DNA from 3 places in the Arthrobacter agilis genome. Region 1 is predicted to be linked to each of the others. Evidence: riboswitches for the same ligand, from Rfam matches in the RefSeq annotation. Region 1 holds a riboswitch; each other region holds the start of a gene.
The links. A riboswitch is a leader RNA that binds a small molecule or an ion and turns the genes downstream of it on or off. The one in region 1 is predicted to bind cyclic di-AMP.
Positions count from the first base shown of each region.

Region 1 (2,254 bases):
CCGTCCGAGGGCAGAAGGTGGTCGGGGATGCGGGGCGTGTCACTCATGCGGTGCTCCAGCTGTAGGGCGGCAGGTACGGCCTTCATTCTGCCCCAGCGGTCCCCGGCCCTCCATTTGTGAACGGCGCACCCGAGACTCCCGGGGCCGCCCTGTACCCGCCCGCCCGATTGCCGGGCCAGTTGCGCCATGGGTTAACCTTGGGGAGCGTGGGGCGGAGCAGTCCGTGCTGGCTTTGGCTTGCCTCACCGGCGTGAGGCACCCCAGCCGCGCACCCGCACCGCACCAAGGAGCTGAACCGCATGACGGACCTCATCGACACCACCGAGATGTACCTGCGGACCATCCTTGAACTCGAGGAAGAGAACATCGTCGCGCTCCGCGCCCGGATCGCCGAGCGCCTCCGCCACTCCGGACCCACCGTCTCCCAGACCATCGGCCGCATGGAACGCGACGGCCTCGTCGTCGTCTCCGGGGATCGGCACCTCGAACTCACCGAACTCGGCCGCCACAGGGCCACCGGTGTCATGCGGAAGCACCGTCTCGCGGAACGTCTGCTCAGCGACGTCATCGGCCTCGACTGGGCGTACGTCCACGACGAAGCATGCCGCTGGGAGCACGTGATGAGCGAACGCGTGGAGCGGCGGCTCTACGAGCTCCTCGGCAAGCCCTCCGAATCGCCGTACGGCAACCCCATCCCCGGCCTCGAGGCCATCGGTGGGGTGGAGTCCGAACTCTTCACCGACGGCGTGGTCACCCTGCTCTCGGCCATGGGCACCTACTCGCCCGGGAATCCGGTCACGCTGGTGCGCCTCGCCGAACCGATCCAGGTCGACCCGGAACTCCTCACCCAACTCGACGAGGGCGGCCTACGCCCGGGCGCGCAGCTCAACCTGGAATCCGTGGGTGACTACGTCTCCGTCCGGGTGCCCGGCGTCGAGGGTGCGCTCGAACTGCCGCCCGAGGTGGCCTCGCACGTGTTCGTCTCCGTCGCAGCCTGACGGCAGTCTCGCCAGGCGCTCCCTGACGGCGCGCAGCGCTCGGGTCCCGAGTCCGGCAACGGCGCCCGCACGGGGACCTTCGACGGGCAGGCAGGCGGGTCCCGACGGCGCTGGGCGGCGCCCGTCACGCCGCTTGGACGGATACCCGGAAGCACATTCGCAACGGCCCCGCGACGCCCCCACGGAGGCCCCCGCATGACCCTCCGGAAAGCCGTCGTCACCAAGAACACACCATTCCGTGACCGTAACGTGACAAACGGGCCTTTCTGCGGTAGCTTTCATCTCGTGCCAAATTCGCTCTAGATCCGGCACCCTCTTGCAAATCGCCTAGCTCTGCCATTGCTCGAGGTCCGTCCGCACCATCGCATGGCAGAGGCGGGGGAACCAATTTCTGGGTTTCGTAACCGAAATCCTTGGGGTTAAGTCGCTGCTTCACGCAGTGGCCGGGTGACTCCCATCCGAATCCGACAGCTCACCTCGCAGGCGTTGGGAGAGGCAATCCAACGTGTCCAATAGCTCTTCACTGGGCCGCCATCGTGCGGCCCGGAACGTCAGCGCGCTGACCAACCTGTCGACAGCAGTCACCTCCAATGCCGGATCGGTCGGCCGCCAGGCAGCCGTCATCGTCGCCGCCACCGGGCTCGTGCTGACCGCCGGCCTGCCGGCCCACGGCGCCACCCCCGCCGAGCGCGAGGTCCAGTCCTCCGCAGCGCTGACCGTGAGCCGGGTCGTCTCGGCAGAGGTCACCGTCCCCGCCACCGCCACGGTCTCCTTCGACCGCGTCGCCGTCGAGGTCACCGCAGCCCCCGAGCCCGTCGTGGAGGCACCTGCTCCCGTCGTGGAGGCACCGGCACCCGCCGCCGAGACGCCGGCCCCCGTGGTCGAGGCGCCGGCCCCCGTCGCCGCCCAGCCCGCTCCCGCTCCGGTTGCGGTGCCTGCAGTCGCAGCGCCGGCCGCCGTTGTGCCGGCTGCAGCGCCCGCCGCCGTCGCACCGGCCCCCGTGGCTCCGCAGCCCGCTCCCGCCGCCCCGTCCTCCGGCGTTGCTGCCGGTCTGGTCGGCTCGGCCTACAGCCAGCTCGGCGTGGCCCAGGACTGCACGGCCATGGTCGAGAAGGCACTGCGCTCGGTCGGCAAGTCCGTCGGTGACCTCGCTCCCGGCCAGTTCTTCCAGTTCGGCGACGTCGTCGGCAGCCCTGCTCCCGGTGACCTCGTGATCACCGGTGGCCACGTGGCCATCTACGTCGGCAACGGTCAGG
Region 1 is NZ_JAUSXO010000001.1:58,000-60,253, forward strand. Features, by position in the region: gene serC (phosphoserine transaminase) at 1-47, opposite strand, end outside; gene QFZ50_RS00285 (metal-dependent transcriptional regulator) at 300-998, shown strand; cyclic di-AMP (ydaO/yuaA leader) riboswitch at 1,313-1,498, shown strand; gene QFZ50_RS00290 (NlpC/P60 family protein) at 1,504-2,254, shown strand, end outside.

Region 2 (2,254 bases), 1.8 Mb from region 1:
AGGAGGCCGAGCAGGCGGCCGCGGCCGCTTCCTGGGCGCTGCTCACCGAGGGCGCCGGTTCCTTCCCCGGAACGGGAGACCCCGCCCACGACGCCGCCGGCGGGTCCTGAGTGCCCGAACTGCCCGAAGTGGAGGTCGTGCGCCGCGGCCTCGCCCGCTGGGTGGCCGGACGCACCATCGAGGCCGTGGAGGTCCTCGACGCCCGGTCCCTCCGGCGGCACGTCGACGGCGTCGAGGACTTCATCGGGAACGTGACCGGTTCACGCGTCACCGACGTGGTGCGGCGCGGGAAGTTCCTCTGGATGGTGCTGGACGACCCCGACGGCGGCCCTGCCCGAGTGGCGCTGATGGCCCACCTCGGGATGAGCGGCCAGCTCCTGATCGAGGAGCCCGACGCACCGCGGGAGAAACACCTCAAGGTCCGCCTGACCCTCTCCGCCGCCCTCGACGAGGAGGGCGTCCCGCTGCCGGCCGAGCTGCGCTTCGTGGACCAGCGCATCTTCGGAGGCATGTTCCTCGCCGACCTGGAGCCGACGCCGGACGGGCACCCGGGAGGACTGGGGCGGGAGAGCCTGCCGCTCGTCCCGCACCAGGCCGCCCACATAGCGCGCGACCTCCTCGACCCCGCTTTCAGCCCCGAATCCTTCCACCGGAGGATCCGGGAGCGCCGGACCGGGCTCAAACGCGCCCTCCTCGATCAGGGGCTCGTCTCGGGCATCGGCAACATCTACGCCGACGAGGCCCTCTGGGCGGCCAGGTTCCACTACGCACGCCCCACCGACACCCTGCGACGCCCGGACACTGCACGCATCCTCGAGGCGGCCACCGACGTCATGACCCGGGCGCTGGCCGCGGGAGGCACGAGCTTCGACGCGCTGTACGTGAACGTCAACGGTGCGTCCGGCTACTTCGCGCGGGACCTCCAGGCGTACGGCCGGGCCGGCCGGCCGTGCCGTCGCTGCGCGTCCGAGGGCCGGGAGACCCTGGTGCGCCGGGAGTCCTTCATGAACCGCTCCTCCTACCTCTGCCCGCACTGCCAGCCCAGGCCGCGGAACGCACGGGTCTGATCCCGCCCGGCACCGCCCGTGTGAGATTCCCCTCGTGATCCAAACGTGACAATCCACGGCCCCTCACGTACCGTTGATCCCGCGCTCGCTCCAGCACGGAGGGGCGCCCATCCTCTTTCTGCCGAACCCTGTCGATGAGGATGGACCGTTCGCACAAACCATTCGACAGGGGCGGGGGAACCAGTAGCGGGCTCGATCACGAGTCCTAGGGGTTAAGACACGCGTTGACCAGCTTGGGGGCGATGGTCAGCAGGTGCATGTCCGGATGTCCCATCCGAACCCGACAGCTAACTTCGCAGGCATTGGGAAAGGCAACAGCATGTCCAAGAGCCATATCGCGCGCCACCGGGCCGTCCCGACGCGCATCAACCCCCTCGTCACCGCCTCCCGCGCCGTCAGCGCGAGTGCGTCCGTGGCCGGCAAGCCCGCCGCGGTCGTCGTCGCCGCTTCCGGCCTCCTGTTCGGCGCGGCACTCCCGGCCAGCGCGGCCGGCGAGATCGCCATCGACACCCCGCAGCAGGCAGCGGTCAGCACGGCCGCGGCCGGCACGTACACCGTCCAGGCCGGCGACACCCTCGGCAGCATCGCGTCCTCCCACGGCGTGAGCCTGGAGACCGTGTTCGCGGCCAACGGCCTCGGGTACAGCTCGGTCATCTACCCCGGCCAGGCCATCTCGCTGAGCGGTTCCGCCGCTCCCCAGCAGTACGCCCCGCAGGCCGTGCCCGCGAGCAGCCCCGCGGTCACGTCCACGTTCACCTCCGCGGGCAACTCCACGGGCCTCAGCACGCAGTCCGCAGCCTCGATCGCGCCGGTGTCCTCCGGATCGCTCGCCGGTATCGCCGGAACGGCGATGCAGGGCAAGGGCTCGAGCTACGTGTACGGCGGCACCTCCTTCGGTGCCTGGGACTGCTCCGGCTTCGTGCAGTGGGTCTACGCGCAGCAGGGCATCAGCCTGCCCCGCACCACCTGGGCCCAGTTCGCTGCCATGACGCCCACCAGCAACCCGCAGCCGGGTGACCTGGTGAGCCAGAACGGCGGCAGCCACGTCGGGATCTACCTCGGCAACGGCCAGATGATCAGCGCTCTGAACCCCTCGCAGGGCACGCAGGTGCACTCGGTCAACGCCATGGCGGTCGACGGCTACTACACGCGCTAGAGCGAACCGCCGGCGGCGAACGCCGGCAGCG
Region 2 is NZ_JAUSXO010000001.1:1,836,707-1,838,960, reverse strand. Features, by position in the region: gene rnc (ribonuclease III) at 1-110, shown strand, start outside; gene mutM (bifunctional DNA-formamidopyrimidine glycosylase/DNA-(apurinic or apyrimidinic site) lyase) at 111-1,067, shown strand; cyclic di-AMP (ydaO/yuaA leader) riboswitch at 1,208-1,384, shown strand; gene QFZ50_RS08470 (C40 family peptidase) at 1,387-2,223, shown strand.
Region 2: another riboswitch for cyclic di-AMP. It lies ahead of QFZ50_RS08470 (C40 family peptidase); the one in region 1 lies ahead of QFZ50_RS00290 (NlpC/P60 family protein).

Region 3 (2,254 bases), 3.6 Mb from region 1:
GTACTCGAACCCGGCGTCCTCGGCGATCCGGGCGAGCTTCCTGTTGTAGTCGAAGTCCCAGCCCGTCCGCTGCTCGATGGTCGAGACCACGAGGCCACCGCTCACGTTGGGCACCCAGTAGGCGAATTTCAGGGGGGTCGACAGGTCGGCGACGCTCATGGATCCTCCATCGGTCTGGCAGTAGCACCCTTCTGTCGCCGCAGGGGATGCGGAGGCCAGGGTTGCTGCGGCGTCAGTGAGCCAGATCTCTCGGCCGCTCGGGATGGTCAGATCGAGTGTGACACCGAGGCGCCGGGGAACCAAACAATGTGTCCCCGTGTGAGGGCGTCCCTCGACCGCCGCGTTCTACGTCCCGAAGACGAACCACGAGGCACAGCGCCAGATCGCGCAGCTACGGTCCGCGGGAGACCGTGCGACGGCCGATCGCCTCAGCGCCATGGTCTCCACGCTGCAGGCCGTCTGGATCCCTCCGCCGGGGGATGGTTCCCCGAGCAGGCCCTCGGCCTGATCCGGAACGCCGGCGCACCCGTCCGGCGCTGATGCGGCAGGGGTGTGTGCGGGCCCACGGAACCGCGCACACCCTGCCCGCCTAGGCTGGGGGCATGGAGAGCTGGAAGTCCGCGCAGCGTGCCCACGAGCGGAGGCTCTGGAGCACGCTGGTCTGCGTCGGACTGGCGCTGGTCCTCGCCCTGGCCAGCAGCCTCCTGGCGGCCGTGATCAGCGCGGACCCGGCGGTGGGCCCCTGGTTCTACCTCCAGCAATCGGTGCTGCTCGTCCTCAGCGTCGCAGGCACGGCGCTCGCGTTCCGCCGGCGGCGCTCGGCCCGCACGGGAGGGGCAGGGTAACCGGCGTTATGCGAATGTGACAAACCGTCCGAGCAGTGGCTATGTTCTTCTGGTGCCTCAGCCTATGTGGGGCGCTCCTGGACGGAATGCCGAGCCCTGCCGTCGTCCCGGATACGATCACCTCACGGCGGGGACGGGGGAACCACAGGTCCAGTGGACGCGCAGCAAGAGCTGACGCCGTCCTTGGGGTTAAGCCGCACCACATCGCTCACCAGTTGATGCACGCGGCCGGGTGACTCCCATCCGAACCCGACAGCTCACCCCGCAGGCATGGGAGAGGTATAAAACCATGTCACGAAACATCTCTTCGGCGCGCCACCGTGCCGTTATCGACGGCAATCTCGCGCTGCAGGGACTGTCCCGCGCCGCGAAGGCCCACGCCACCACGATCGGCCGCCCCGTCGCCATCGTCGCCGTCACGTCGGGCCTCGCGCTGAGCGTCGTCGGCACCGCCAACGCCGGTACCTACACCAGAGCAGGGCACGACGACCGCACCCGCAGCTGTGGCAGCTCCTGCCGCTCCGGCCGCAGCTCCTGCCGCTCCGGCGGCAGCTGCAACCGGCACGACCCACACCGTCGTCCCGGGTGACACCCTCGGTGCCATCTCGGCCTCGTACGGTGCGGACCTGACCGCGGTCCTCGCGGCCAACGGGCTGTCCCTGGCCTCGATCATCTTCCCGGGCGATTCCATCGCGATCCCCGCGGGTGGAGCGGTCCAGGCGCAGACGGTCTCCGTTCCCGTCGCCGTCGCTCCTGCCGCTCCCGTCGAGCAGGCAGCGGTCGTCGCACCGGCTCCTGTCGTGCAGCCGGCAGCAGCCGTCGCCCCGGCCCCGGCCGTGTCGGCAGCTCCTGACTCGGGCGTCTACCTGGCCTCGGCCGCCGTCACCCCGGCGGCCGCCCGCGGCGTCGGCGGAACCCTCCTGGCATCGGCGCAGGCGCAGCTTGCCGCCGGAGCCGTCCAGGACTGCACGGTGCTCGTGGAGAACGCGCTGCGTGCCGCCGGCATCGCCGTGGGCGATCTCGGCCCGTCGCAGTTCTTCCAGTACGGCTCGACCGTGGCGACCCCCGCCCCCGGCGACATCGTCATCACCGGCGGCCACGTGGCCATCTACGCCGGCGGTGGCCAGGTCATCAGCAGCGGGATGAACGGTTCGAACCTCACCATGCAGCACCCCCTCTCGGATCTCGCGGGAGCATCCTTCGTCCGGGTCTGATACCTGAACGAACCACACACGGGAAGCGGCGGGTGCTTGGACGGGGCGCCTGCCGCTTCCTTCTTTTAACGGGTGTTCCTCAGACCCGCGCGGCCAGGACGTCCTGGATCCCGGGGATGCACCCCTCGTTCTGCAGGGACGTGGTGTCCCCGAGCGGCGTGCCCTCGTACAGCTGGGTGAGCAGGCGGCGCATGA
Region 3 is NZ_JAUSXO010000001.1:3,670,162-3,672,415, forward strand. Features, by position in the region: gene sfnG (dimethylsulfone monooxygenase SfnG) at 1-159, opposite strand, end outside; SAM riboswitch class I at 164-269, opposite strand; gene QFZ50_RS17345 (hypothetical protein) at 603-845, shown strand; cyclic di-AMP (ydaO/yuaA leader) riboswitch at 923-1,131, shown strand; gene QFZ50_RS17350 (hypothetical protein) at 1,135-1,434, shown strand; gene QFZ50_RS17355 (LysM peptidoglycan-binding domain-containing protein) at 1,349-2,059, shown strand; gene acs (acetate--CoA ligase) at 2,139-2,254, opposite strand, start outside.
Region 3: another riboswitch for cyclic di-AMP. It lies ahead of QFZ50_RS17350 (hypothetical protein); the one in region 1 lies ahead of QFZ50_RS00290 (NlpC/P60 family protein).